DNA from 2 places in the Janibacter alkaliphilus genome. Region 2 is predicted to be linked to the other one. Evidence: riboswitches for the same ligand, from Rfam matches in the RefSeq annotation. Region 2 holds a riboswitch; the other holds the start of a gene.

Region 1 (14,127 bases), 1.8 Mb from region 2:
AAGAGGTCGTCGTTCATCCCGCGGTAGCCAGCGTGCGCGGCGATGTTCCGGGTCGTGCGGATCGCGACGACCTCGTCCTCGCTCAGCGGCCCGTGAGCCATGTTGAGCTCGGGCCGCTCCAGGAGCGAGGCGAGTCGGAGGATCACCATGCTCGCGACGTCGTAGGCCGGGTGCCCGTCGGCGAAGTGGTCCCGCCCTGCGTCGCGGACGATCTCGGTCCGCCGCACGATGGCGCGCAGCTCGGTGAGGGCGTTCTCGGTGTCGCGCCGGCCGGCCTCGGGCGCCGTGCGCCGGGGGCGAGGGCTGAAGCGGGGCTCCTCCGACGGCCCGTCCGTCACGGCTGCACCGCCATGACCGTCGTGCACCCACCAGAGTCATGCACCGCCATCACAGCGCTACCGCCTCTGGCTGGGCCAGGTCCGCGGCGGCGTCGCCCCGGTCAGACACCACGTCCACCGGGAAGCCGGTGAGGCGGCGCACCTCGTCGCTGAAGAGCGCCACGTCGAAGAGGTCGGTACCTGGGGCGATGGTGACCAGCAGGTCGATGTCGCTGTCGAAGCCGTCCTCGCCCCGCAGGGTCGAGCCGAAGACGCGGAGGTTGCTCAGGCCGTGACGAGCAGCGGCCTCGGTGATCTCGCGCGCATGCTCGGCGAGGGGGAGCGAGGGGCGGTAGTCGGCCGCACGCAACAGGCGCTCCAGCATCTCGTCCGAGACCCGCCGCGAGCCGGCCTCGATCTGCGCCAGGCTCGGCTGCCGCACGCCGGCCCGCTCGGCGAGCTCCGTCTGTGTCAGCCCAGCGTCGAACCGGGCGCGACGGACGAGCTCAGCGGCTCGGTCCAGGGCGAAGCGACTCACCTCCGCACTATAGCAACGTGCTATACGCGTCAGGCAGCCTCGCACGACCCGGTCGGCACCGGCGCGGTCAGCGACGCCGCCTGCGCGGCGACCGGCTCGACCACCGAGATCGGCACCGCGTAGCCGACGTCCTCCACGGCCGCGCTGCTGGCGAAGATGATCCCGGCGACGTCGCCGTCGGTGTCCAGCACCGGGCCGCCGGAGTTGCCGTGATCGACCTCGGTGGCCAGCGTGAGCACCGACCGGTTGCCGGTGCCGCCGTCGGTGGTGACCACCGTTCGGCGCTCGGAGACCATCTCGGCCGGCTCCAGGGTCAGCGGACCGCCGCGGGGGTAGCCGGCCACGACTGCCTCGTCGCCCGTCTCGACGGCGCGGCTGATCCTCAGCGCGGGCGCGTCGAGACCGCTGGTTGCGATGACCGCGAGGTCGTTGTGCTCGTCGACGTAGACCACCTCGCCGCCGACCGGCAGCTCGCCGGGGGCGCGGACGCTCGGGTCGTCGATCCCGGCGATCACGTGCGCGTTGGTGATCACCCGGTCCGGGGCGACGACGACGCCGCTGCCGCTGACCCCGGTCTGGCACTCCTGCGCGGTGCCGCTGACCTTGACCACCGACCCGATGGACTCCTGCACCGCCGCGGTGTCGACATCGACGTCGGGGATGCTCGGGCGGGTCGTCGGGCCGCCGACCACCTCGGCCAGCCAGGGCTCGCCCCCTTCGAGCAGGCGGGTGAGCAGCACCCCGTCCTGCAGGCTCGTCGGGGTCGCCTCGGCCAGCGCGTGCATCGCCCGGGAGCGCTGCACCGCCTCGGTGACCGTCGGGTTGCCGACCGAGGCCACCGTCGACCCCACGAGCATCCACGCCAGGACCGCGACCCCCACGCTGGCGACCGCGCCGCCGATGGTGTCCACCCAGCGCAGCTTCATCTTGATCAGCCCGGCCCGCAGGTGCTGACCCAGCGTCGCGCCGACCCCGGCCAGCACCCCTACGAGGACCACGGCCGCCCCGACGATCACCGGGACGCGCCAGGCGCTGTCAGCCAGCCACTCGGCGATCCACGGCGCCGCGACGACCGCCGCGGCGAGACCGGCGACCGCGCCGGCGAGGCCGCCGATGGTGCGTCCGAAGCCCCGCGAGGCTCCGGCGACCAGGGCCCAGAGCAGGGTGAGTCCGACGATGATGTCGAGCAGCACGTAGGTCTCCATGGGGGCCTCCTCAGGTCCTCGGGGAACCGTCGAAGGTAGCCACGTCCGCTGTGCGCGACCCGTGGGCGGCTGTGCTGAGGCTGTCAGCCAGGGCGGCGGCAGGGCGCGCCGCGGCTCCCCGGGCCACCCGGACGACCCGGCTCACGGCAGGTCCTTCGCCAGCCAGGCGACGACCTCGGCCGCCGACCCCTCCGGGGCCTGCCGGTAGCCGGTGCCGGCCCACAGGTGCAGCACGTCGGCGTCACCAGCCGCGCCGGCCGCCTTCCGCAGACCGCGGGTGAGGTGGTGCACGGCCGGGTAGGCGACCGGGGCGGTGCCGGTCCACGTGTCGGCGAAGCGGTTGAGCAGGGCCCTGGCAGGGCGGCCGGTGAAGGCGCAGGTGAGCAGCGTCTCGTCGAACCCGTTGTCTGCCAGCGCCGCCCGGTGGGTGGCCGAGGTACCGGCCTCGTCGGTGCGCAGCAGCAGGGTGCCGACGACGACCGCCTCGGCGCCGGCCGCCAGCAGCTCGGCAACCGCGGCCGGGCCGTCGACGCCGCCGGCGGCGACCAGGGGGAGCTCGACGGCCGCCCGGACTGCGGTCAGCACCTCGACGGTGCGCGCCGGCTCGGGGGTGCGGGCGGGGTCGTGGGTGCCGCTGTGCCCGCCGGCGTCGGGGCCCTGGACGACCAGCCCGTCGACCCCGAGGTCCGCCGCGGCGCGGGCCTCGTCCGGCGTGGTCACCGTGGCCAGGACCCGGGTGCCGACCCATTGCAGGGCGGCCACGTCCTCGGCCGGCGGAAGCCCGAAGGTCAGCGAGACCACCGGTACCGGGTCCTGGAGCAGCAGCGCGAGCTTGGCGGGCCAGTGGTCGTCGTCGCTCACCGGCGCCGGGTCCAGGCGCAGGTCGTAGCGGTCGGCCTCGGGCTGGATCGCGGCCGCGTAGGCGGCCACCTGCGCGGCGACGTCACCGACCGGTCCCGGGACGAAGAGGTTGACCCCGAAGGGCGAACCCAGCTCGCGCGCCTGCGCGATGTCCTCGGCCAGCCGCTCCGGGGTGAGGTATCCCGCCGGCAGGACGGGGAAGGCCCCGGCCCGGGCGACCGCGGCCGCGAGGGCGGGCGTCGTCGGGCCGCCGGCCATCGGCGCCGCGACGATCGGCAGCCGGGACTCCAGCAGAGGGGTGCTCACCCCTCCACGGTAGGGCCGGATCCATCGTGCCGCTGCAGCGGTGCCGCGAAGAAGTCCCGCTCCAGGACCGCCGAGGCGCGGAAGGCGGCGAACATCCGCTCCCGCACCTGCGGGGTGGAGCCCGCGGCGAGCGTGCTGACGAGGTCGACCGCGCGGGCGGTCGCCTCGGCGAAATCCTCGTCGGCGTAGGTGGTCAGCCAGGCCGCGTAGGGGTGGTCGTCGGTGCGGTGCTCGGCCAGCCGCGCACCGACGTCGGCGTAGATCCAGAAGCACGGCAGGGCGGCCGCCACCACCTCGGCGTACCCGCCGCGGGCGGTGGTCGCCAGCAGGTGGTCGACGTAGGCGGTCGTCACCGGCCCGGGCAGCGTCTCGGGCTCGTCGCTGCCGCCGAGCCAGCCGCGGTGCAGCTCGAGCTCGGTGACCAGCGCCTGCTGGGCGCACCCGGCCCAGAAGGTCTGCTCGGAGACCGTCGGGGCCCGGCGGCTCGCCTCGGCGAGCACCCGTGCGTAGTCGCCCAGGTAGAGCGCGTCCTGCGCCAGGTACCAGGAGAAGTCGTCGTCACCCAGGCTGCCGTCGGCCAGCGCGCGGACGAAGGGGAGCGCGTCGATCTCGGCGCGCACGTCCGCGATCTGGGCCCACCAGTGCTCGGCCAGCCGGGCCGGCGTGAGCCGGGTCCCGGCCCGTGCCCAGGTCTCCGCCAGGTGGGAGACGGGGCCGTGGCCCTGCCCGACGTGCAGCTCCTCGCCGGCCCGAAGGGCGGTGGTCAGCCACCGCTTCGCCTCGGTCACCGCGGGCTGCCAGGCACCGTGGGTGACCCGGAGCGTGGCGACCGCCGAGGACAGCGAGCACCCGGTGCCGTGGGTGGCGCGGGTCTCGACCCTCGGGGTCGACAGCTCGGTCACGGCGCCGGAGGCGTCGACCAGCGCGTCCCAGATCTCGTCGCCGTCGAGGTGACCGCCCTTCGCCAGCACCGTGACCCCGGTGCTGCGGGACAGCCGTCGGGCCTGGTCCAGCAGCCCGTCCCAGGTGACCGCGGCCGGCTCGGACACCAGCGCGGCGAGCTCGGGGACGTTGGGGGTGATCAGGTCGACCAGAGGCAGCAGGTCACGCAGCGCGTCCTCGGCCTCCGGCTGCAGCAGGTGGTCGCCGCTGGTGGCCACCATCACCGGGTCGAGCACGACGACCGGCGGCCGATGCTCGGCGAGCCACGCGCGGACCACCGCGATGATCTCGGCGTCGAAGAGCATCCCGATCTTCACCGCGTCGATCTGCACGTCGTCGCTGACCGCGACGAGCTGCTCTCGCAGGAAGTCCGGGGGAGGGCGGTGCACCGAGCGCACCCCGCAGGTGTTCTGCGCGACGAGCGCGGTCACCGCCGCCATCCCGTAGCCACCGCTGGCGGCGACGCTCTTGAGGTCGGCCTGCACCCCGGCGCCACCGGTGGGGTCGGTGCCGGCGATGCTCAGCACGCGGGGGACCGGCGCCAGGCCGGGCTCCGTGGCAGACACGGCGTCGCTCATGCCGCGCCCTGATCCCAGGCGGACCGCAGCTCCTGGGCCGCCTGCCGCGGGTCGGCCGCCTGGCACACCCAGGAGAGCACCGCGGCACCGACCAGGCCGGCGCCGCGCAGCCCGGGCAGGTCGTCGGGGACGATCCCGCCGATCGCCACCGCGGGCAGCGGGCTGCCGGCGGCGAGCCGTCCGAGGCCCGCGATCCCGAGTCCTGGCGGGGCGTCCCCCTTCGACCCGGTGGCGCGGACCGTGCCGATCCCCACGTAGTCCACGCGCCCGGGGTGGTCCCGGGCCGCGGCGAGCTGAGCCTCGGTGGCGGCGCTGAGTCCGACGAGCGCCTCGGCACCGAGGAAGCGGCGCACGTGCTCCACGGCGAGGTCGCCCTGGCCGACGTGCACGCCGCTGACCTGCGCACCACGCTCCCGCGCCTCGACGGCGACGTCGACCCGGTCGTTGATGATCAGCGGGACGTGCCCGGGCAGGACGCGGCCCACGGCGAGGGCGAGCGCGATGAACTCCTCCGTGCCGGCCTCCTTGGCGCGCAGCTGCACGGCACTCACCCCGCCCTCGACCGCGGCCGCGACCGTCTCAGGCACGCTGCGGCCTGCGTCGGCGCACTGCCCGGCGTCGGCGACGAGGTAGACGGACAGGTCCGGGGCGGGCGTCGCGCCGGTCACGAGACCCGCCCGCGGGCGGCGAGGATGTCGGCGTCGATCGCATCGAGCGCGTCGATCAGCGCGACGGCGTAGGAGCCGGGCCGCGCGGCCCGCTCCGCCGCGAGCTCGCCGGCCACGGCGTAGGTGCAGCAGGCGGCGACCGTGGCCTCGAGCGGGTCGACATCCCCGGCGACGAAGGCGGCGACGATCGCGCCCAGCGCGCAGCCGGCGCCGGTGATGCGAGCCATCAGCGGGTGGCCTCCCTCGACGCGGACCACCCGCTCGCCGTCGGTGACGAGGTCGGTGGCGCCGGAGACGGCGACGACGCTGCCGGTGCGCCCTGCCAGGTCCTGTGCCGCGGGTAGCGCCTCCTCGGTGCCGATGGTCGCGTCGACGCCGCGACCGCCGGCGCCGCCGGCCAGCGCGCCGATCTCGGAGGCGTTGCCGCGGATCACGGTCGGCCCGCGCTCCAGCAGCTGCTGGGCCAGGGCGGTCCGCACCGGCAGGGTCCCGACGGCCACCGGGTCCAGCACCCAGCGGGGCCGATCCGGTCCAGGCTCGGTCGCCTCGAGCATGGCCGTGCGCTGGTCGTGCTGCGGGGTCCCGAGGTTGACCAGCACCGCCGAGGCGGCGCCACGCGCGAAGAGCCCGGCCTCCTCGGGGATGTCGACCATCGCCGGGGTAGCCCCGCAGGCGAGCAGGGCGTTGGCGACGAGGTTGACCGTCACCGGGTTGGTCAGGCACTGGACGAGCGGATGGTCCTGGCGCACCCGGTCCAGATGGGCGGCGGCAGAGGTGTCGGCTGTCGGCATCATGCGCGACGATCCCTTCGCTAGCGTGAACTAGAGCAGGTTCGACGGGTGTCATCTCAGCCCACGATCGCCGTGGGCACCCCGTGTCACGAGTACGTCGTCGAACGTAGCACGCAGCCACCGCGAGGGGGCCGGGCCGGCGTCAGTGGGGAGGGCGCGCGTGATCAGCGGTCCGCGACCCGCTCCGGGGAGAGGTCCAGCCGCCGCAGCAGCTGCGCGTTGAGCGCGACGATCACCGTGGACGCCGACATGAGGATGGCGCCAACGCTCATCGGCAGGACGAAGCCGATCGGCGCCAGCACGCCCGCCGCCAGCGGCACCGCGACGAGGTTGTAGCCGGCCGCCCACCACAGGTTCTGCTGCATCTTGGCGTAGGCCGCGCGGGACAGCTCGATCACCGAGAGCACCGCCCGCGGGTCGGAGCCGGCGAGCACCACGCCGGCCGAGCCGATCGCCACGTCGGTGCCGGCCCCGATGGCGAGCCCGACGTCGGCCTGGGCCAGCGCGGGTGCGTCGTTGACCCCGTCGCCGACCATGGCGACCCTGCGCCCTTCGCGCTGCAGCTCGGCCACCGTGGCCGCCTTGTCCTCGGGGCGGACCCCGGCGAAGACCCGGTCGATGCCTAGCTCGGCGGCGACCGTCTCGGCGACCGCCTGCGCGTCACCGGTGATCATCACGACCTGGATCCCCTTCGCGTGCAGCGCATCCACGGCCTGCCGGGACTCCGGGCGGATCCCGTCGGCCAGGCGAAGGGCGGCGACCGTCACGCCGTCGCGGAGCACGTGCAGGATGATCGCGCCCTGCTCGCGCCAGTCCTGCGCCACCGACAGCTCGTCGGCGCCGGCCTGCTCCAGCAGGTACGGTCCGCCCACCTGGACGGTGGACCCGGCCACCTGCGCCTGCACGCCCACCGCTGGGGCGGAGGAGAAGTCGGTGGCGCCAGGGACCTCGAGGTCGCGCTCGGCGGCGGCCGCGACGATGGCCCGGGCCAGCGGGTGCTCGCTGCCCGACTCGGCGGCGGCGGCCAGCGCCAGCGCCTCGTCCGCGTCGATCCCGTCGACGGTCTCGACCGCGGTGACGGTGGGCTCGCCCTTCGTCAGGGTGCCGGTCTTGTCGAAGAGGACGGTGTCGACGGTGCGCATCGACTCCAGGGCCAGCCGGTCGGTGACCAGCACCCCGGCGCGCGCCGCGCGCTCGGTGGCGATGGAGACGACCAGCGGGATGGCCAGGCCGAGGGCGTGCGGGCAGGCGATGACGAGCACGGTGATCGTGCGGACGACGGCCTCGTCCGGCATCCCCAGCACGGACCACACGACCGCGGTGATCAGCGCGGCCGCGAGCGCGTACCAGAAGAGCCAGCCCGCGGCCCGGTCGGCGAGGCGCTGAGCCCGCGAGCTGGACGCCTGCGCGTCGGCGACGAGCCGCTGGATGCCGGCCAGCGCGGTGTCGTCCCCGGTCGCGGTGATCTCCACGCGCAGACCGGAGTCGGTGGCGATGGTCCCGGCCACCACCGGGTCGCCGATCTCGCGGCGCACCGGCGTCGACTCGCCGGTGACCATCGACTCGTCCATGCTCGCGCTGCCGTCGACGATGGTGCCGTCGGCGGGCACCGACGCGCCCGGGCGCACCAGGACGAGGTCGCCCCGGATGAGGTCCGCGGGGGAGACGGTGACCACCTGCTCGCCCTCGACCCGCTCGGCCTCGTCCGGCAGGAGCGCCGCGAGCGAGTCCAGCGCGGAGGTGGTCTGGGCCAGCGAGCGCATCTCGATCCAGTGGCCGAGGAGCATGATGACGACCAGCAGCGCCAGCTCCCACCAGAAGCCCAGCTCGTCGCTGAGCAGTCCGAGGCTCGAGCCCCACGAGGAGACGAAGGCCACGGTCAGGGCCAGCGCGATGAGCAGCATCATCCCCGGCTGGCGCGAGCGGATCTCGGAGACGCCGCCGGTGAGGAAAGGGCGCCCGCCCCAGAGGTACATCACCGTGCCGAGCAGCGGGGAGACCCAGGTCAGCCAGCTGTCCTCGGGCAGGTGGTAGCCGACGAGGTCGGCGAACATGTGGTCCGCGGCGACGACCGGGACCGCGATCACGAGCATGATCCAGAAGAGGCGACGGAACTGGGCGACGTGGTCGCCGTGGCCTCCGTGCCCGGCATGTCCCTCGTGCCCTCCATGGGCTGGGTGAGCGTCGTGCCCTTCGTGCTCGGCGTGGGCGTCGAGCCCGTCGTGCGGGTCGTGCCCTGCGTGCTCGCGCAGGTCGTCGGTGGGGTGCTGGCTCATGTGTCGTCTCCCGTCGGGAGCAGGAAGGTCGTCGGCGGGGCGGTGCTGCTCGCCCATCGTCCCGTCATACCCATCAGGGGTACCCTCCACATATACCCATATGGGGTATCTGCGTCAAGTCGTCGGACCACGGCAGAGCGTCGGTCGTAGGCTGGAGGGCATGCCCACCGTCGTGACCGACCGTCAGAACCGTCCCGTCAGCTCCGTGGTCGCCATCCTCGTGGCGATCCTCAGCGCGGGCTACATGCTGCCGTGGGCGATCGCGGCCGTGCGGGGCAACCGCAACGCCTGGTCCGTCTTCTGGGTGAACCTGCTGCTCGGCTGGACCGTCGTCGGCTGGATCATCGCCCTCGTCATGTCGATCCGCGAGCACCGCATCGTCGGCATCCGCTGACGCGCCCTCCGCCGACCCCCTTCTCGCAACTGCCCGGGCAGTTGCGCTCGGTGGGTGAAATTTGCCCGGGCAGTTGCGCAGGGGTGGGGTGATTTGCCCGGGCAGTTGCGCGGGGTGGGGTGATTTGCCCGGGCAGCTGCGCATGCAGGGGTGATTTGCCCGGGCAGTTGCGCAGGGTGGGGTGATTTGCCCGGGCAGCTGCGCGTATCAGGTGTCGCCGAGGAACTCCAGGAGCTCGGTCTCGCGCCAGGCCATCGGGATGGCGAAGGCGTCGATGAGGGTCTGCACGTGCGGGCGCAGCTCGGCGCACCGCTCGTCGACGAGTCCGACCACCGACTTCGCCTGCGACTGGCTGAGCCGGCCGTGCTCGATGAACCACGCCCGGTCCGCCTCGATGGTGCTCAGCACGAAGAGGTCGCAGACCTGCTCCAGCAGGTCGCGGGCCTCACCCTCGGGCGCCTCGTCGATCGCGGCGACGAAGGCCTCGAGCAGCACCCGGTCGATGTGCGCCCGCGCGGTGAGCAGCAGGTGCGGCTGGGCGTCGTTGAAGATCGCGAAGCTGTCCGCGTCGTCGTCCTGGGCCCGCCGCAGCCGCAGCGCCAGGGTCTCCAGCAGGTGCTTCTCCCGGTCCTCGAAGAGGTCGAGCTGGCCGCCGCGGTCGGAGAGGGCGTCGTCGCCGTCCCTCCCGGGCGCCCCGGAGATCAGCCGCTGGATGAGCGAGCCGCCGATGGTCCGCTCGATGACCGCCTCGGTGACCTGCCGCGCGCCGAAGAAGAACGCGCCTCGGCTGTCCATGTCGTGGAAGGCGTCGCTGTAGCTGGTGAGCATGCCCTTGGCCACGAGCTGCAGCAGCACCGTGTTGTCGCCCTCGAAGGTGGTGAAGACGTCGGTGTCCGCCTTGAGGTCGGCGAACCGGTTCACCGACAGGTAGCCGGCGCCGCCGCACGCCTCGCGGCACGCCTGGATGGTGCTCGTCGCGTGCTCGGTGCCGATCGCCTTGAGCCCGGCCGCGCGCGCCTCCAGCTCGCGCTGGGCGTCCTCGCTGGTCTCCTCGCCGGCGGCGATCCGGTGCATCTGCTCCACCAGCGCGTTCTGCGCGAGCATCAGCGCGTAGCTGCGGGCCAGCCGAGGCAGCAGCTTCCGCTGGTGACCCAGGTAGTCGAGGATGACGACCTCGCCGCCCTCGGGGTCCTCGAACTGACGCCGGTGCTGGCCGTAGGTCAGCGCGAGCGTCAGCGCGGTCCGGGTGGCCGAGCCGGCGGCACCGGCCACCGTGATCCGTCCGCGCACCAGCGTGCCGAGCATGGTGAAGAAGCGGCGCCCGCGGCTCTCGATGGGCGAGTGGTAGCGCCCGTCGTCGTCGATGGTGCCGAAGCGGTTGAGCAGGTTGTGCCGCGGCACCCGGACGTGGTCGAAGGTGAGCCGCCCGTTGTCCACCCCGCGCAGACCCATCTTCGCGCCGCAGTCGCCGATGGTGACCCCGGGCATCGTCGCCCCGGACTCGTCGCGGATCGGCACGAGCACGCAGTGCACCCCGTGGTCCTCGCCGTCGACGACGAGCTGGGCGAAGACGGCGGCCAGCGAGGCGTCGCGGGCGGCGTTGCCGATGTAGTCCTTGCGGGCGGCGATCGAGGGGGTGTGGATCTCGATCTCGTCGCTCTCGGGCAGGTAGGTCGCGGTGGTCAGCAGCGACTGCACGTCCGAGCCGTGCCCGGTCTCGGTCATCGCGAAGGACCCCAGCAGGGTGCCGTCGAGCATGCCCGGCAGGTAGGCGTCCCAGTGCCGCTGGGTGCCGAGGTTGGCGATCGCCCCGCCGAAGAGCCCGAACTGCACCCCGGCCTTGACGAAGACGGAGAGGTCGGCGTGGCCGAGCATCTCGATGGCGGTGACCGCGGCGCCGTGCTCGTTGGTGCCGCCCTGCTCGGTGGTGAACCCGTTGCGCCCGAAGTCGGTCTTGGTCAGCTCGAGCACCGCCTGCAGCGTCCGCTCCCGGTGCTGCTCCATGCTCAGCAGCTCCTCGGGCGGACCGAAGACCTCCGGGTCGAGGGTGCTGCGGACCTCTTGGCGCACCTCCGCCCACCGACCGTCGAGGATGGTGCGGATCGCCTCTGCCGTGGTCATGCTCGGCATCGTCGCAGATCAGGCCAGCGTCGCGGGCGACGTTGTGAGGTTGTGCTCATCCCGCGGGAGCCGGGCCAGCGCCAGCGCGGCCAGCAGCGCGGAGCCGGCGCAGATCGACCACACGGTCAGGTAGCCGGAGAGGGGAGCGTGACCGGCGCCGGGGTCGGAGATGCTGCCGGTCGCCGCGAGCGCCACGGCGAAGAGGGCAGAGGCGACGCACCCGCCGATGGTCTTCGTCGCGTTGGTCAGCCCGGCCGCCTCGGCGGTGGCCCCGACCCGTGCGGCCTGCGCCGCAGCGGCGGGCAGGGCGGCGACCAGCGCCCCGGACCCGATGCCGGCGATGCCCATGGCGAGCATCGCGTGCGCCAGGGTGGCGTGCAGCGGCAGGAAGGTGGCGTAGCCCAGCGCGACGAGCACCGCGGCCCCGACGAGCATGCCGCGCACCCCGAGCCGCCGGGCGGCCAGCGGGCTGAGCATCGCCCCGACCGCCATGCACACGACGTAGAGGCCGATGACGTTGGCGATGGCCGCCGCGCTCACCCCCAGCCCGTAGCCCGCCTCGGCCGGGTCGGTCCGGGCGAAGGTGGACAGCGGGATCTGCGCGCCGAGCACGCTCATCCCGAAGAGCGCCGCGGCCAGCTGGACCGGCCACATCCGTGGCGCCGCCAGCGCGTCGACGTCGATGAGCGGCGAGGTGCTGCGCCGCTCGACCCGGACGAAGGCGGCGAGCACGGCCAGCCCCAGCACCAGGAGCAGCCACGCCCACGGGCTGCCCGGTCCGTCCAGCCGGACGACGACGAGCCCGCCGAGCACGCCGGCCAGGGCGAGGGCCAGCAGGCCGGTTCCCGGCAGGTCGAGCCGTCCCCGGGCCACCGGCGCGGCGGTGTCCCGGACGCCGAACCAGATCGCCACGAAGGCGATGGTGGTCGCCGCGGCGGGCACCATGAGCACCGCCTCCATGCCCCAGAGCGGCTGCAGCGCACCGGCGCTCAGCGCTCCGGCGATGACCCCGACCTCAAGGGCGAGCACGAGCAGCGCCGCGCCGCGGCGGACCAGCGCCGGCTGGTCGGGCGCGTCGGCGCTGCGGTCGTGCAGGATGGCGATCTCCATCGGCAGCCACACGGTGTAGACGCCTTGGATCGCCCAGGCGACGAGGAAGGCCCAGAAGCTCCCGGCGAGGGCGACCCCCCAGCCGGCGAGCGCGGTGACCAGGGTGGCCCACAGCAGCACCTGACGGTGGCCGAGCAGGTCGCCGAGGCGAGAGAGCACCGGCACGGCCAGGGCCGCGGTCATGAGCTGCGCGGCCTCGAACCAGTTGACGTCCCCGTCGGCGATGCTCAGGTGCTCGGCGATGTCGCTGAAGAGCGGCGTGTAGTAGCCCTGCAGCACCCCGGAGGCGATCTCGACCGCCGCGAGGAAGCCGACCAGCCGCCAGATCGCCGCGCTCATGCCGGTGCCGGTCCGTCCGCAGCGTCCGTGACCCCGAGCCCGTCCCCGTCAGCGATCCCGACCAGCCCGTCGTCGAGCCCGTCGAGCAGCGCCCGGTACCAGCGCACGCCGTCGTGCAGGTCGGCCACGTGCAGGTGCTCGTCGTAGGAGTGGATCGACTGCCGCTGCTCGGTGCTCATCCGGAAGGGCGCGAAGCGGTAGACCCTGGGACAGATCTCGGTGAAGTGCCGGGAGTCGGTGGCCGCATACATGACGTACGGCACCGGGACCGCCTCGGGGAAGACGTCGGTGACGGTGCGCTCCAGCAGGGCGAAGGCGGGGTCGTCGGTGGGCGAGAGCGGGCTGGGCTCCTGGGACTGGATGACCTCGACGTCGAGGTCGCGCCCGACCACCCGTTGGATGCGTCGCAGCGCCGACCCGGTGCTCTCCCCGACGGCGATCCGCAGGTTGAGCCCGGCCCGGGCGCTGGTCGGGATGACGTTGATCGCCGGCGAGGCGGCCAACGTGGTCACCGCGACGGTCGTCCGGGCCAGCGCCGCCGCCTCTGGGCCGGCGGCGGTCATCACCCGGGCCAGCGCCGGAGCGGCCCGCTCCGCCCGTGCCGCCAGCGGGCGCAGCGCCCGCGGCAGATAGGGCGCCAGCCGTCGCAGCATCTCGATCGCCGCGGGGGAGAGGTGCGCGGGGAAGGGGCGCCGCTCGAGCCGACCCAGGGCCGCGGACAGCCGGGCCACCGGGCCCCCCTTCGCCGGGGTCGAGGCGTGCCCGCCGCGGCCGGAGGCGGTGACGATCACCGAGAGCAGGCCCTTCTCGGAGACGCCGAGCACCCCGAGCGGCTGGGTGACCCCGGGGAAGGCGTCGTCGGCGACGGCGCCGCCCTCGTCGAGGACGAACCACGGCGTCACCCCGAGCTCGCGCAGCCGTCGCACCGCGGCCGGGGCGCCGTCGCCCATGACCTCCTCGGTGCTGCCGAAGGAGAGCCACACGTCCCGGGCCGGGCCGGGACGCTCGGCGAGCAGGAGCTCGACCGCGGTGATCGCGGCGACGAGCTGCCCCTTGTCGTCGAGGGTGCCGCGGCCCCAGATGGTGCCGTCGACGACCTCTCCGGCCAGCGGCGGATGGGTCCACAGGCTCTCGTCACCGACCGGCACGATGTCCAGGTGCGCCATGAGCACCACCGGGTCGGCGTCGGCGGTCGGGGAGGCCGGGTCGGCCGGGATGCGGACCAGCAGGCCGTGCGGCGCGACGGTCTCGACCTCGCCGCGCGCGTGCACCAGCGGGAAGCGTTCGCGCAGCAGGCGGTGGGCCTCCTCGAAGGGGGCCGGGTCGGTGCCGGCCGGGTCGGCGGTGGCCACCGTGGGGAGGCGGAGCAGCTCCTGGAGCGCACCGAGCGGGTCCGGCGGCGACGTCGTCGTCATGGGCGACAACCTAACCCGGTGAGGTACCCCGCCTGCGTGACCAGGCAGGCGAGACGCCGCGCCAGGCGAGGTCGCTGAGCTGCTCGGTGAGCTGGTCGCGCGCGAGGTCGCCGAGCGTGCCGGCCAGCCAGGCGTCAGCCCCGGCCCGGACCATCCCGACCAGGGCGGTGCCCCACACCTTCGCCGGAGCGGGGTCGTGCCCGCGGGCGACGAGGGCCTCGGCGATGAGCTCGCCCATCTGCGCGGCGATCCGTCCGGTGGCGTCG
Region 2 (14,127 bases):
CCATCTCGGTGAACCGGCCGGTGGCCTGCTCCTCGTTGTGCGGCCAGCCGACGCCGCCGCGGGTGGCCCGCTTCTCCCCGGTCTCCCGGGCCTTGGCCTCGCTCACCGACGAGTGCGCGAGGTAGCCGTTGTCGAGCAGCCGGCTGTCCTCGTCGACGATGATGTCCTGCGGCATCTCCTCGCCGGCGAGCGCTCGCTCCACCCGGCCCTCGGCGTCGCGGAAGCGGTAGGCGAGGTCGTCGACGTCGCGGCGGCACTCCTCGGCGTCCGCCTCGGTCCACTGCTCCGAGATCTCCCGGTCGCAGCCCTCCACGGCGTGCGAGAAGGGGGTCTTCTGGATCTCCGAGGAGTAGAAGTCGTCGTTCTCCGGCGCCCGCGTCGAGATCATCACCACGGCCACCTTCGGCAGCCGGTCCTCGTTGATGGCGTGCTGGACCATCATCTTGTTGATCCCCCAGCGCGCCCGGCTGCTGGCCGCGTCGAAGACGGTGACCTCCTCACCGGCCTGCTCCGAGAGCCGCTCCCCGAGCCGGGCCGGGTCGACGCCCTGCTGGGTCATCGAGTCGCCGAAGAGCATGACGTCGTGCGGCTCCTGCAGGGTGATCGCGTTCGTCATCACCTCGAAGGTGGTGCCGTGCGTCGGCCCGGGCGGCAGCCGGTCGTCGTCCAGCGCCTCCTGCAGCTCCTCGTCGGAGACGTCCTGGGTCAGCTCACCGCCGAAGATCGGCACCGAGGCGGTGTCGAAGGGGGGTGTCGGCTCCGCGGTCGAGGACGAGCTGCTGCTCGACCCGTCGGTGCCGCTGTCCGTGATGTCCTCGCCCGACCCGCCGGTGCAGGCGGTGACGGCGAGCAGGCCGATGGCGGCGAGGCAGGTGGCGGGGCGACGACTCACGCGGGGCTCCGTCAGGTCAGGGGGTGCGGCGGACGTGCGCAGGGTATCGAGCCAGGTCGGCACGGCTGCGGTGCGACCCGCGCGAGCCGGCAGCCGCCCCGCCGCGCCGAAGGGTCAGGGGACGAGCAGGATCTTGCCGATGTGACCGCTGGACTCCATCTCCTGGTGCGCGGCCACCGCGTCGGTGAGCGCGTGCCGGGAGTGGATGACCGGGCGGACGGTGCCGTCGACCAGCAGCGGCCAGACGTGCTCGCGGACCGCGGCGACGATGGTCGCCTTCTCCTGCGCCGGGCGGGCCCGCAGGCTGGTGGCGATGACCGCCCCGCGCTTGCTGAGCAGCCGCCCCAGGTCGAGCTCGCCGGTGCGCCCGCCCATGAGCCCGATGACGACCAGCCGACCGGCGGTGGCCAGCGCGGAGACGTTGCGGGGCAGGTACTTCGCCCCCATGTTGTCGAGGATGACGTCGGCGCCGCGGCCGTCGGTGGCCGCCTTGATCTCCTCGACGAAGTCCTGCTCGCGGTAGTCGATGGTGATGTCCGCGCCGAGCCCGCGGCAGGCCGCGAGCTTCTCCGGGCTGCCGGCGGTCACCGCGACGGTCGCGCCGAGCGCCTTCGCCAGCTGGATCGCCATGGTGCCGATGCCGGAGCTGCCGCCGTGGACGAGCAGCACCTCGCCCGGCTGGAGGTTGGCGGTGAGGAAGATGTTGGACCAGACCGTGCAGACGACCTCGGGCAGGCCGGCGGCGTCGACGAGGTCGACCCCGTCGGGCACCGGCAGCAGCTGGCCGGCCGGGGCGAGCACCTGCTCGGCGTAGCCGCCGCCGTCCAGCAGCGCGCACACCTCGTCGCCGACCGCCCAGCCCTCGACGCCCTCGCCGAGCGCGCTGATCGTGCCGCTGACCTCGAGACCGGGCAGCGGCGAGGCGCCCTGCGGCGGCGGGTAGAAGCCCATCCGCTGCATGACGTCGGCGCGGTTCACCCCCGCGGCCGCGGTCCGCAGCAGGACCTGCCCCGCACCGGGGGCGGGGTCGTCGACGTCGGCGACGACGAGAGCATCGGCGTCGCCCGGCTCGGGGATGGTGATCGCACGCACGGCCACCACCCTAGGCGGGCGCTCGGTGCATCGACAGATCTGCCCCGGACAGGTTCGCGTCTGTCCCGGACAGGTTCGCGTCTGTCCCGGACAGGTTCGCGTCTGTCCCGGACCGGCTAGAGCGCGGCAGACGCCGCGGCGGCTCAGGCCTCGTTGTCGGGGTACTGGCTCTTCATGCCCTCGGGCAGGTGGCCGGCCGAGCGCTGGTAGAACTGGGCGGCCTTGCGGGTGGCCATGGTGCGGGCCAGGCCCATGCCGAGGCCGGCCAGGGCGGCGTATGCGACGGCCTCGCCGATCGGGTACTCCGGGTTCCGGGGGTCGAGCTCGGCGTCCCTGCCGGCCTTGGTCCAGATCGCCGTGATGATCTTGTTGGCGACGATGCCGGCGACGACCGCCGAGCCCGTGCCGAGGATCTTCCACATCAGGCTGCCCATGGGTCTCCCTCTCTGCTCCGCCCGCAGGCGGTCCTCCGTCGGTCTGCGGCGCACCGGGCGCCGATCAGGCAGCACTCTGCCACACCGGAGGGCACGGGCGAGGTGACTCGGGCAGACCCTGCGCTACCCTGGCCGCACCAACCACGACAGGGGAGCGCGCGAGCGCTGAGAGTGCGGCGAGAGCCGCTGACCCTCGGACCTGATCCGGTTCGCACCGGCGTAGGCAGTCGAGATCTCGGGACCTGTCGTCGGCGCTCCGTGCCACGCGGGTCGGCGACGACCGGGACCACCCTGAGCTACCCATAGCGCAGGAGTCGTCGCATGAGCACCACGTCCACCCGCCCGCCCCGCAGCACCCAGGCGGTGCTGGCCACCCGTCCGCTGGCCGCCTGGCGCACCGTCGACCTGCTGACGGTGACCTTCCTCGGAGCCGCCTTCGGCATCCTCTACTGGGGCTACGGCATCCTCTACAACGGTCCGATCTCCGCCCTGGGGTTCGGCCTGCAGCCCCTCTTCGGCCTCTTCGTGGGGGTCTGGTTCCTCGCTGGGGTGGTCGGCGGCCTGGTGGTGCGCCGACCGGGTGCGGCGCTGCTGTGCGAGCTCGTCGCCGCGCTCGTCTCGATGGTCCCCGGCACCTCGTGGGGGATGACCGTGATGGTCTCCGGGCTGCTGCAGGGCCTGGGCGCCGAGCTGGTCTTCGCGCTGCTGGCCTACCGCTCCTTCGGCCCGCTCGTGGCGGTGCTCGCCGGCGCCGCCAGCGCCCCGCTGGAGTGGGCCTACGAGGTCTTCGGCAGCTACTACGTCGACTGGTCGATGGACTGGAAGCTCGTCTACCTCGTCACCATGACGGTCTCCGGTGCCGTGCTCGCCGGGCTGGCCGGGTGGGCGGTCACCCGGGCGCTGGCGAAGGGGGGCGCCCTCGGCGCCTTCCCGCCGGGCCAGGAGGAGCGGGAGCGGCGCGCTGTCTGAGGTCGTCGCCACCACCGCGCGGGTGCGGGTCGACGGGCTGAGCTGGCGCCCGTACGGCCGCACCCGCCCGGTGCTGCCCGGGATCGACCTCGACGTCCCGCCCGGGCAGCGCCTGCTGCTGGCCGGGGCCTCGGGCAGCGGCAAGTCCACCCTGCTGCGGGCCCTGGCCGGGGTGCTGCAGACCACCGGCTCCGGCGATCTGACCGGGCAGGTGACCATCGGCGACCGGCCGCCCGGGGAGCGGGCCGGCCGGGTCGGGCTGGTGCTGCAGGAGCCCGGCGCCGGGCTGGTCGGCGCCAGCGTCGGCCGGGACGTCGCCTTCGGCCTGGAGAACGTCGCGCTGCCCCGGGAGCAGATGCCGGGGCGGGTCGCCGCCGCGCTGCACGCGGTCGGGCTGGGCGGGCTGCCGCTGGACACCCCGACCAGCGCCCTCTCCGGAGGGCAGACCCAGCGGCTGGCCCTGGCCGGGGCGCTCGCCCTGGAGCCGGACCTGCTGCTGCTCGACGAGCCGACCGCGATGCTGGACGCGGGCAGCGCCGCCGAGGTGCGGGCCGCGGTCGATCAGGTGGCCCGTGCCCGCGGGCTGACCACGGTGATCGTCGAGCACCGGCTGGAGCCGTGGCTGCCGCAGGTGGACCGGCTGGTCGTGCTCGACGAGCAGGGACGGGTCAGTCACGACGGGCCGCCCGAAGAGGTGCTGGCCCGGCACGCTGACGAGCTGGCCGCGGCCGGGATCTGGGTCCCGGGGGTGGCCGCCCCGGACCCGGTGGTGCTGCCCGCCGAGACCCTCGGTGGTGGTGACCGGGCCGGCACCGGTCGCTCGAGCGCGGTGCTCGCCCGGTGCGCTCCGCTGCAGGTCCGGCGACCGGTGCCCCGTGCCGACGGCACCCGCGCCGAGCGGCTGGTGCTGCGCGCCGACGACGAGCTGCGGGTGGCGCCGGGCTCCGCCGTCGCCCTGGTCGGGCCCAGTGGTGGCGGCAAGAGCACCTGGCTGCGGGTGCTCGCCGGCTTCCAGGACTCCGGGGGGAGCGTGCGCATCGGCGACCTCGACCCGGCCGACCCGCCCCGACCGGAGACGCTGCCCGCGGCCGTGGGCTGGGTGCCGCAGTGGTCCTCCGCGGCGATCGTCGCCCGCAGCGTGCTGGACGAGGTGCTGGCCACCACGCGCAACCTCGGGCGGGAGCGGCCCGGGGACCGCGAGCGGGCAGCTCGGCTGCTCGACGTGCTCGGCCTCGGGCACCTCGCCGAGGCCGACCCGCGATGGCTCTCCGGGGGGGAGCAGCGGCGGCTGGCGGTGGCTGCGGCCGCCTTCCACGGCCCTGACCTGCTGCTGGCCGACGAGCCGACGGTGGGTCAGGACCGGGGGACGTGGGCGGCGGTGACCGGTCTGCTGCTCGCCCAGCGCGCCGCCGGGCGAGGGGTCGTCGTGGCGACCCACGACGAGGCGCTGGTGGCGCGGGCCGACGAGGTGCGTCAGGTCCGCCGGCCGGAGGAGCCCGAGCCGCCGGGCCCGGCCCGGCCGCCGCTGGCGCGCTGCGGCCCGCTCGCGCTCATGCTCGCCGGCGCGCTGGCCATCCCGGCGGCGATCCTCTCGCCCGGGTGGCCGGTGACGCTGGCGGCCCTCGCGGTGGTGCTCGTCGGCGCCCTGGTGGGTCTGTGGGGGCCGGGGGCCGGTCGTCGCTGGGCGACCCTGGCGCGGCTGCTCCTCCCGGGAGCGGTCGGCGCGCTCTCGGTGGGGTGGTCGACGTGGTTCCTCGGCAGCCGCGACCTCGAGGAGGCGGCCACCGCCGCGGCGCGGGTGGCCCTCATCGTCGCCCCGTCGGCGCTGGTGGTGCCTCTGGTCGACCCGGACGAGCTCGGCGACCACCTCGGGCAGCGGCTGCGCCTTCCGGCCCGCCCGGTGGTCGCGCTGGCAGCCGCCCTGCAGCGGCTGCAGCTCCTAGAGAGCACCTGGCGGGACATGGGCGACGTGCGCCGGGTGCGCGGCCTCGGGGTCACCTGGCGTCGCCCGGCCAGCGTGCTGCGGCACGCCTGGGCGCTGACCGTCGGGGTGCTGCTGCGCTCGCTGCTCGCCGCCGCCGAGCTGGCGGTGGCCATGGATGCCCGCGGCTTCGCCACCGGGCACCGGCGCACCTGGTACGCCCCGGCGCCCTGGCGGACGGCGGACAGCGTGCTCACGCTCGTCGCGCTGCTGCCGCTGGTGGTCGTGCTGGTCGCGCTGCTGCGCTGACCCGGGTCGGCTGACCGGGCTCAGCAGGTGGTGGAGGTGCGCTCCACCCAGGCCACGCGCCAGCGCTCCGGGTTCGGCCAGCTGCGGTTGACCACGCTGAAGCGCCACTGCGTCCGCTTGCCGGCACTGCCCCCGGTGCTCACCCCGGTCTCGTCGATGCACGCGGTGAGCTCGACGAAGGGGGGCTGGGTCGCCGGTGCCGGACCCGAGGTGCTGACGCTGTCCTCCAACGTCGGGGTGGACGACCCCGACCCGGTCGCGGAACCAGAGCCGGACCCCGCGCCCGACCCGGACCCCGTGTCAGAACCGGACCCGGACGACGGGGCGGAAGGCTGCTCCGGGTCGAGATCGACCTCGACGATCTCCGGCTGGCCCGCGATCGACGTCTCGCCGGTACGGGTCTCGTCCTCGCTGCGCAGCCGGCTCGCCTCGATCTTCACGTCGTACAGCGCCGAGGTCTCCGCGGAGCCCTCCATACCCTGGGCGTCGGCGTAGGTCTCCGGGTCGGCGAGCACGGTGTCGCGGGCGTCGATGTAGATCGCCACCATCGTGCGCCCCTGCTCCCGGGCCACCTCGTCGTTGCTCTTGGAGGTGGTCGAGCTGGAGGTGACCAGCCCGGGCTCGAGCTCGACCTCGTCGTCCCCACCGCAGCCGGCGAGCAGCAGCGCACCCACCGACAGCAGCGCCGCGCCGCGGGTGCCCGCAGCCGAGCGACCGGTCACTGGTTGACCACCTGGCTCTCCCCGATGCGGGCGTACATGCTGCGCCGGATGGTGATGAACTCGCCACCCTCGCCGTTGACGTCGTTCCAGGTCACGCGGAAGGTCGTCCACATGTTGATGTGATACCGCCCGGGCTTGGTGTAGGTGTGCCCGCACTCGGGGGTCCGGTCGGCCATCCAGGTGTGGTACTCCTTCATCTGCTCCCGGGTGCACCGGATCTGGCCGCTGCCGTCCCCCATGTCCCACGTGGTGTGCACCACCTTCGCCCGGGCCCAGTAGTCGCCGTCGTCGAAGTCGGTGGTGGTCACCTCCCACGGCGTGAAGGGGGTCTCCCGGGCCCACATCCAGACCGGCATGCCGACGATGCCCATCCGGTTGCCGGAGCCACGGGGCTGGCCGGCGATGAGGTCGGGGGTGGGTGCCATGCCGATGAAGAGGGCCTCGAAGCGCATCGCCAGCGCCGTCTGCAGCAGGTCGCGCCGCTCGTCCTCGCTGTTGCCGATGACGGTCGGCGTCGGGCCGGTGTGCGCCCTCAGCTCGATCTCTCCACCGCCGCCGTTGTCGTCGTCATCGTCGTCACCGCCTTCGTGCGGGGTGCACTCGTAGATCGTCGCGCCGCTCTCGATCTCGTCCGCCCACTCCGGGTCGTTGGCGGTGGGCTGGGGAGACATCGGCAGCACGTAGCACTGCCACTCGTTCGACCAGAGCCCGGCATCGGTGGAGCACGCCACACCCCGGTACTCGGCGGGACCGAGGTTGCACGGCGGTCGGCCGCTGCCGCCGCCACCCGAACCGCTGTTGCCCGGGTTGCCGAAGTCGATCCGGCAGTTGGCGCCGTAGCCGAGCCGGGAGCAGATGCTGTCCGCGCTCGCGCTCGGGGCCATGACCAGCCCGGGCACGAGCATCAGCAACGTGCAGCTGAGCATGGCGACGGCCCGTCCGCGCCAGGTCAGGCCCGGTGCGTGCGTGGTGTCCATCGTCGGCTCCTTCGTCGTGCGTCGCGGGCGGAGGCGGCCCCGTCGGGAGCTCATCCGACGTGCGTGCGGGTCGGGGCGTCGAGCGCGTCGACGTCGGCGATGAGCTGCTGGGTGCGCTGCTCCAGCGGGTCGCCGAGCCGGCTGGCCAGGTCGTCCAGGCCTGCCCGGGCGGTCTCGACGAGGTCGCGGTCGCCGAGCTCGTGCCCGGCGAGCAGCTGCATCCGCCACAGCGCCTCGACGCTCGGCTCGACGGTGAGGCCGACCACGGTGGCGTCGTAGGCCGCCGACCAGGCGCCCTCCATGAGCCGGCGCCGGGCGAGCTCGGCCGCGGCCAGGGTGATGTCGTGCACCATCGTCGCGCGCAGCGGGGTGGCCCAGGTGTAGTGACGCAGCTCGGCCCCGACGAAGGGGCGCCCGCGGACCATGCCCAGCGCCTGCTCCAGGTGCTCGGTGCTGGCCTGGGTCACGTCACCGGGCAGCAGCGCCCGCCACAGGTCCCAGTCGCTGGTGAGCCCGCGAGCCGCCGCCAGGCCGGCCGGGGCGTCGGTCTCCTCCACCAGCCACCCGCCGAGGGCGGCCAGCGAGCTGTCCCGCACCGACGAGTGGTCGTGCCGGGAGCGGTTGGGCCACATCGCGTCGTCGATGGCCGAGGCGTCGGCCGCCGGGTGCAGCTGGACGAAGGCGGCGAGCTCGGTGAGCCGCGGCCGGTGCACCTCGTCGACGGGCGCGACGTTGTCGATGTCGACCGGCCCGAGCACCCGCAGCACCGGGGCGTCGGTGGGGGCGGCGAGCTCGCGGACCCGCTGCGGGAAGGCCACCACCGGCGGCAGCGGGGTGCCGGGGGTGGGGGTGATCTGGTTCGACAGCCAGCCGGGGGTCGGCGCGTCCGCGGTCCCGGAGGTGTCGCTGCTGCGGCGCGCGGTGGGCACGTCGTCGCCGGGCACCCGGGCCACCGCACCGGCCGGCGTCGAGACCGGGGTGTTCCACAGGGTCGGCGAGGTGTCCCGCGCGGGCTCGTCGGCCTCGAGGTCGGCGCGGCGCAGGGTGGGCGCGTCGTCCACCGGCAGGGCGTCCGGGTCCGCGTCGACCAGGATCCCGGGGGCACCCATCGCGGCGGCGGCGGCGCCGATCCGGGCCAGGCTCGGCTCGTCGGCGGCAGGGGCCCACCGGTCGGTGGAGGCCCGGGCCAGGGCGAAGAGCTCACCGAGGTCGGCCTGCTGCTGCTCGTCCAGCAGCTGCGGGCGCAGCTGCAGGTAGGAGGGGGAGAGCACGGCGACCTGCGGGTCGCTGGAGATCGCCAGCGCCGCGGCGCCGTCGTCGGCGCTGGGCGCGGCCTGCAGCAGGGCGACGCGCGGCGAGGAGCCGACGGCGCGCTCCAGGTGCCGACGCTCGGCCTCGCCGATCTCGCCGGAGACGACGACCACCTCGCGGGCGGCGGCGTCGGCGGTGACCACGGTCGACGGCGTGTAGTCGGCGGCCTGGGCCACCAGCCGCACCCGGGGCGAGCCGATGGCCTCGACCAGCCCGTCGTGCCCGCCGACGACCGTGACGACGGTGCGCTGCGCCCACGGGGAGCCGGCCAGGTCGAGGGTCATCGCGGCCAGCGCGGCGCGGGTGTGCACGTTCTGCCCGGTGACCGCGAAGGCCCGGGCGTCGACGAGGTTGACCAGGACGTGCCCCGCGTCGTCGTCGGTGCCGACGGTGACCAGGCCCGGGAAGGGCGCCGGCACCCCGGCGAGGGCGGTCGGGTCGAGCGAGGCGGCCCGGTCGGCGGCCAGGGTCCACAGCCGCGGGTCGGCCGTGGAGGTCCACGGCGCCGGCAGCCGCATCGGGCTGCTCAGCTGGACATCGATCTGCGCCTCGGTCATCCGCACCGAGCGCAGCCCCGGCACCGCCCGGCCGGACTGCTCCGCGGCGAGCGCGAGGTGGCGCAGCGCCAGGTCGATGGTGGCCACGGTGTGCGCGTCGGCGGCGCCGGCCAGGGCGGCCTCGCGCGGGTCGAGCGCGTCCCCGGCCGGGGGTCGTCCCAGCGTGCGGGCGCGGCGACGACGGGCGAGCTCGAGCAGCGCCAGGGCGGCCGCAGCGGTGACCCCACCGAGCCCGAGGGCGGTGGTGCCCCACCCGGGGCCGGCCTCGTCGGTCGTCCCCGGACCGGCCTGGGCGGCGGCGTCGAGGCCCTGCGCGGTCGCGGCGGCCGCCAGCCCCGTCGTCGTGCTCTGCTGGGTGGCCCGGTCGGTCGCCGCCTCGGCGTCGGTGGCGGCCCGGGTGGCGTCCCGGGTGGCCTCCGCGCTGCTGGGACCCGTGCTGCTGGGACCCGCAGCGGCGGCGCCCCCTTCGCCAGGCACCTGCAGCTGCCAGCCCGGCCGGATGAGGTCCGGGTCGGTGAGCCGGTCCCCGTCGGGCTGCTCGGCGTCGCCGGTGGCGGCGACGATCTCCGGGTAGCGCTCGCCCTCGCCGAGCTCGTCCTCGGCGATCTCCCAGAGGGTGTCGCCCTTCTCCACGGTGTAGGTGCTCTCGCTGCCCGACTCGTCGCTGTCCGCGGCGGCGCCGGACTCGTCCGGGATGGCGATGGTCGTGCCCGGCGAGATCCAGTGCGACTCGGTGATCGTCCCCGGGTTGAGGTTGACGATCTCGGGGTAGCGGGCGCCGTCGCCCAGCTGGGTCTCGGCGATCGACCAGAGCGTCTCGCCCTGCGCGACGACGTGGTCGGTGGTCGGGGTCTCGGAGACGCTCTGCGCCTCGTTCTCGGCGCGATCGTCGGCGTCCGCGTCCGCGGCGGTCTGCACGGTGGAGGCGTGCACCGCCCCGGTCTCGGCCCCGGCAGCCACCGAGCTGGCGGCGACCGTGCTGCCCGCCTGGTCGGCGCTGCCGGTGGCGCCCGCCGGGGCAGCGACCGAGGTCATCACCGGGGCCGCGACGAAGAGCAGCGCGGCGGTGCCGACGAGGGCACGGGCGGCGCCCTGCGGCAGGGACAGACCGGGCAGCCGCGGCGCCTCGCGGCCCCCGGCGCGGGCGACCAGCTCGAGCACCAAGGAGACGACGAAGAAGAGCCAGGCCAGCCAGGCGGCGTAGCGGAAGAGGGTGATGAAGACGGTGCCGTCGTCCGGGGTGGTCACCGCCGACCACATGCCGTCCAGGGTGGGGGCGCTGTCCGGCACCGGCCCGGCGCCGATCGCGACGAGCACCCACGGCACGCCGACCACGACGGCCAGCAGGCCGACGAGGGCGGCGAGTCCCTTCAGCCGGGCGGTCACTGGCCCACGTCCCAGTCGGAGTCGTACTCCTCGCCGAAGGCGTCGGTGCGGTGCATGTAGGCGGTCCCCTCCGCGGTGAGCCGGTTGGAGCCGATCCCGATCGCGTCCAGGAGGATCGGGTCGTAGGTGGTCTCGGCGACCACCTCGACGGACTGGCCGTCGGGGGAGAGGGTGACCGAGGTGACCCGGTAGTCGCCCTGGGCGGCGGCGTAGCTCTGCGCCGCCTGCTCGGCGGGCCCGGCCTCGATGACCACCTGGCCGCCGAGGATGGCGTCGCCCGCGTCGACCTGCTGGCCAGCGGTGCGGGCCGCCTCGTGGGCGACGAGGTTGGCCTGCTGCTGGGCGCGGATCTGCCCGGCGCCGTCGACGACGAGGCCGACCAGCGGCACGCTGGCCAGCACCGCGGTGACGAAGTAGATGCTCAGCGAGCCGTCGTCGCGGCGCCAGGGGCTGGTCCTCGGGTGCATCAGCGCTCCCGGAAGGTGTCGATGGGGCTGGCAGCGGTGGCGGTCATCGTCCGGGAGCCGCCGATGCCGGGCAGGGCCAGGTCGGCCAGCGGCACGTCGCAGCTGACGGTCGTCGTGATCTCGCCGGGTGCCCCCGGGTCGGTGCCCTTGGCCTCGGCGTCGACCTGCACGTCGATGCCCTCGCAGCGCAGCCCCTCCTCGTCGAGGTAGGTCCGGGCCGCGTTCGTCGCCGCCTCGGTGTCCTGGCCGCGCTGCAGCGAGACCGAGCGGGCCGCCTCGGCGGCGGCGCCGTCCATCGCCTGGTCGGCCAGGGCCAGCCGACCACCCATGACGAGCAGCGCGATGACCAGGCCGAAAGCGGGGGCGAGGATGACGAGCTCGATGGTCGCCGAGCCGCGCTCGACGGTCAGCCGGTTCATCGGGATCCCGCCTCGGCGTTGGCCTCGTCGATCTCCTCCTGGGACATCGGCCGGGTCTCGTAGCGCGGGTCGTCGCCGTAGGGGTTGCCGCGCTTCTGGTAGTCCTTCGGCGCGGTGAACTCCTCGATGTCCCGGGTGGCCGACTGGGAGACCTCGGGGTCCCACCCGGGGACCAGCGACATCGTCGTGCCGGTCACGGTGACGGTGACCGTGCCGGCACCCTCGTCCCGGGTGACCTCCACGCTCGGGTCCTCCAGCACGCCGTCGCCGCCGATCTGCGCGGCGAACTCGAGCGCGCGCTGCTCGCCTGCGGCGTCCCCGGACTCGTAGGCGGAGGCGCTGAGAGCCCCGTCCTGCGCCGAGGACATCGCGGCCGAGCGGGCGTAGTAGTAGACCGCGCCCTGGACGACGAGGAAGAGCAGGGTCAGCGCCAGCGGCAGCAGGATGACCATCTCGATGGACACCGAGCCGCGGGCGCTGCGGGCACGGCGCCGCAGCGCCGACAGCCCGCGCACCCTGCCTCGCCGGGCTGCCGACGCGCGACGCGACGGCAGCAGAGCGATCACTCGTCGATCTCGGAGGCCTTGCCCTCCACGAAGGTGATGATCGCGGTGGTGACGATGGCCACGATCCCGATGACGGCGACCGCCCAGAGCACCTGCTCGATGGTCACCGAGCCGCGGTCCTCGCGGGCGCGGCGCAGGGTGGTGACCTGGGTGGCGAGGTAGGCGCCGAACGACAGCAGGGCGAGGTGCAGCGTGGCGATGAACCGGATCATGGGTGTGTCTCCGCGGTCTGTGGGAACAGGGGGAGGCACGGCGCTCCGTCTCCATCCCCCGAGATACGAGCAGGGTTCAGGTTATCCGAGGACGCGTGGTAGGCCAAGAGCCCGTCCGCGCGGTGCACGGCGGTTGCTGGTGCACGGCGGACATCACGACAGCCCGAGCACGATGCTCAGCAGGGCGGGCGTGACGATGAGCGCCATGAAGATCAGCCCGAGGGCGGACATCGGGATGGTCATCCGCTCGCCGGTGGCGTTGGCGTCGGCCAGCGCAGCGTTGAGCTCGGCGGTGCGCATGCTCTCCGAGCGGGAGCGCAGGGTCTGGTAGACCTGCGCGCCCTCCTCGCCGGAGAGGCGCATGATGTCGGCGAGGTCGGCCAGCTCGGGCAGCCCCAGCTCGTCGGACAGCCGACGCAGCGCCTCCCAGGGCGGCATCCCGGACCAGCGGGAGCGGGCCAGCTCCTCGGCCAGCCGGCGGAAGACCCAGGAGTCGCCGATGTTCGCGGCCACCTCCATCGCCTGCCGCGGCCCGGAGCCGGAGTTGCGCTCCAGCGCGACGAGGTCGATGTAGGAGGCCAGCGCCCGACCGAACTCCTTGCGGGCCTTCGCGGCCTCGTCGCGGGCGTTGTAGTCGGGCAGGAAGAACATCACCGCGGCCAGGGCCAGCGCCGCCACGGCGATGAGGAACCACGGGATCGCGGTGCCGACGAGGCGCAGGAAGAACCCCAGGACGAAGGGCACGACCAGGCCGACGAGAGCGAAGAGCACCTTCTCCCCGTAGAAGCGGTGCACCGGGATCCGCAGCAGGGCCAGCTCGCGGTAGGGCGGGGCGCCGAGGGAGTCCAGCGGCAGGGTGCGCATCGCCCAGCCGCCGAGCTTGTCCTTGGTGTCGCCCTCCACCGTGGTGACCGTGCTCGCCCGGCTCGCCAGGCTGCGGTCCGGGGAGAGCCGCTCCATCGCCGAGGCGAGGTCCACCTGCACCGGCCGGGAGCGCCACACGAGCAGCGAGATGCCGAGGCCGATGAGCGCGCCGGCGAGCAGCGCCAGCTGCAGCGTGCCGGTCATCGCAGCGCCTCCTGGGCCACCTCGTTGCCGATGAAGCGGGGCAGCTTCTTGCCCTTCGCCATCTGCTTCATCCACACCAGCACCCCGACGTAGCCGGAGAGCAGCAGGGCCAGGATCACCTGGCCGACCGGGGTGCGGTAGGGGTCCATGAAGTCGGTGAAGACGAAGAAGAACGCCAGCACGGCCAGGGTGATGATGGTGACCCAGCGGGCGGTGGCCCGGGGCTTGGCCCGGTCCGCCTCGACCATCCGGCGCGAGCGCACGTCCTGCGCGACCGACATGGCGACGCTCTCCAGCACGCTGGCCAGCCCGGCGCCGCGGCGCTGGGCGCCGAGCAGCAGGTTCGCCGCGAGCAGGTCGCCGGTGGTGTCGTCGAGGTCGTCGGCGAAGGCGCGCAGCGCGTCCTGGGTGGGCCAGCGGGCCCGCAGCCGTGCGGCGAGCAGGTTGACCTCCGGCTGGATCGCCTTCGGCGCGGACCGGACGGTGGCGACGATCGCCTGCTCCAGCCCGACGCCGACGGTGAGCACGCCGGCCAGGCTGCGGGTCCACTCCTCCATCGCCTCGAGCCGGTCGATCCGGGCGTTGGCGTCATCCGAGCTGAGCAGCCAGGGCAGCCCGACCACGGCCAGCGGGAAGACGACGATGGCGATGACCCAGCCGGTGAGCAGGGCCAGCACCAGGCCGCCGACGAAGCCGACGATGACCAGCTGCTTGGTGCGTCGCGGCAGCCGGTCCCAGCGGGTGTCCCGGGCGGCCGAGGCGACCTTGACCTTCTTCGGCCGCGGCGGGCGCTTGCGCATCCCCTCGACGAAGAGGATCACCCCG

The links. A riboswitch is a leader RNA that binds a small molecule or an ion and turns the genes downstream of it on or off. The one in region 2 is predicted to bind thiamine pyrophosphate.
Positions count from the first base shown of each region.
Region 1: another riboswitch for thiamine pyrophosphate. It lies ahead of thiM (hydroxyethylthiazole kinase); the one in region 2 lies ahead of BJY28_RS03815 (ECF transporter S component).

Region 1 covers NZ_JACBZX010000001.1:2,587,787-2,601,913, forward strand. The annotation lists gene BJY28_RS15910 (antitoxin) at 1-338, opposite strand, end outside; gene BJY28_RS12350 (helix-turn-helix domain-containing protein) at 388-855, opposite strand; gene BJY28_RS12355 (MarP family serine protease) at 885-2,060, opposite strand; gene BJY28_RS12360 (nitronate monooxygenase) at 2,202-3,227, opposite strand; gene BJY28_RS12365 (bifunctional hydroxymethylpyrimidine kinase/phosphomethylpyrimidine kinase) at 3,224-4,735, opposite strand; gene thiE (thiamine phosphate synthase) at 4,744-5,415, opposite strand; gene thiM (hydroxyethylthiazole kinase) at 5,412-6,209, opposite strand; TPP riboswitch at 6,201-6,300, opposite strand; gene BJY28_RS12380 (heavy metal translocating P-type ATPase) at 6,371-8,482, opposite strand; gene BJY28_RS12385 (superinfection immunity protein) at 8,643-8,876, shown strand; gene BJY28_RS12390 (acyl-CoA dehydrogenase family protein) at 9,084-10,997, opposite strand; gene BJY28_RS12395 (MFS transporter) at 11,016-12,446, opposite strand; gene BJY28_RS12400 (M20/M25/M40 family metallo-hydrolase) at 12,443-13,861, opposite strand; gene BJY28_RS12405 (TetR/AcrR family transcriptional regulator) at 13,872-14,127, opposite strand, start outside.
Region 2 covers NZ_JACBZX010000001.1:779,589-793,715, reverse strand. The annotation lists gene BJY28_RS03830 (SGNH/GDSL hydrolase family protein) at 1-892, opposite strand, end outside; gene BJY28_RS03825 (zinc-binding dehydrogenase) at 1,007-1,984, opposite strand; gene BJY28_RS03820 (DUF4235 domain-containing protein) at 2,128-2,418, opposite strand; TPP riboswitch at 2,557-2,661, shown strand; gene BJY28_RS03815 (ECF transporter S component) at 2,740-3,387, shown strand; gene BJY28_RS03810 (ATP-binding cassette domain-containing protein) at 3,410-5,617, shown strand; gene BJY28_RS03805 (hypothetical protein) at 5,638-6,339, opposite strand; gene BJY28_RS03800 (PKD domain-containing protein) at 6,336-7,316, opposite strand; gene BJY28_RS03795 (LysM peptidoglycan-binding domain-containing protein) at 7,367-10,570, opposite strand; gene BJY28_RS03790 (hypothetical protein) at 10,567-11,037, opposite strand; gene BJY28_RS03785 (TadE family protein) at 11,037-11,456, opposite strand; gene BJY28_RS03780 (TadE/TadG family type IV pilus assembly protein) at 11,453-11,971, opposite strand; gene BJY28_RS03775 (hypothetical protein) at 12,019-12,234, opposite strand; gene BJY28_RS03770 (type II secretion system F family protein) at 12,388-13,302, opposite strand; gene BJY28_RS03765 (type II secretion system F family protein) at 13,299-14,127, opposite strand, start outside.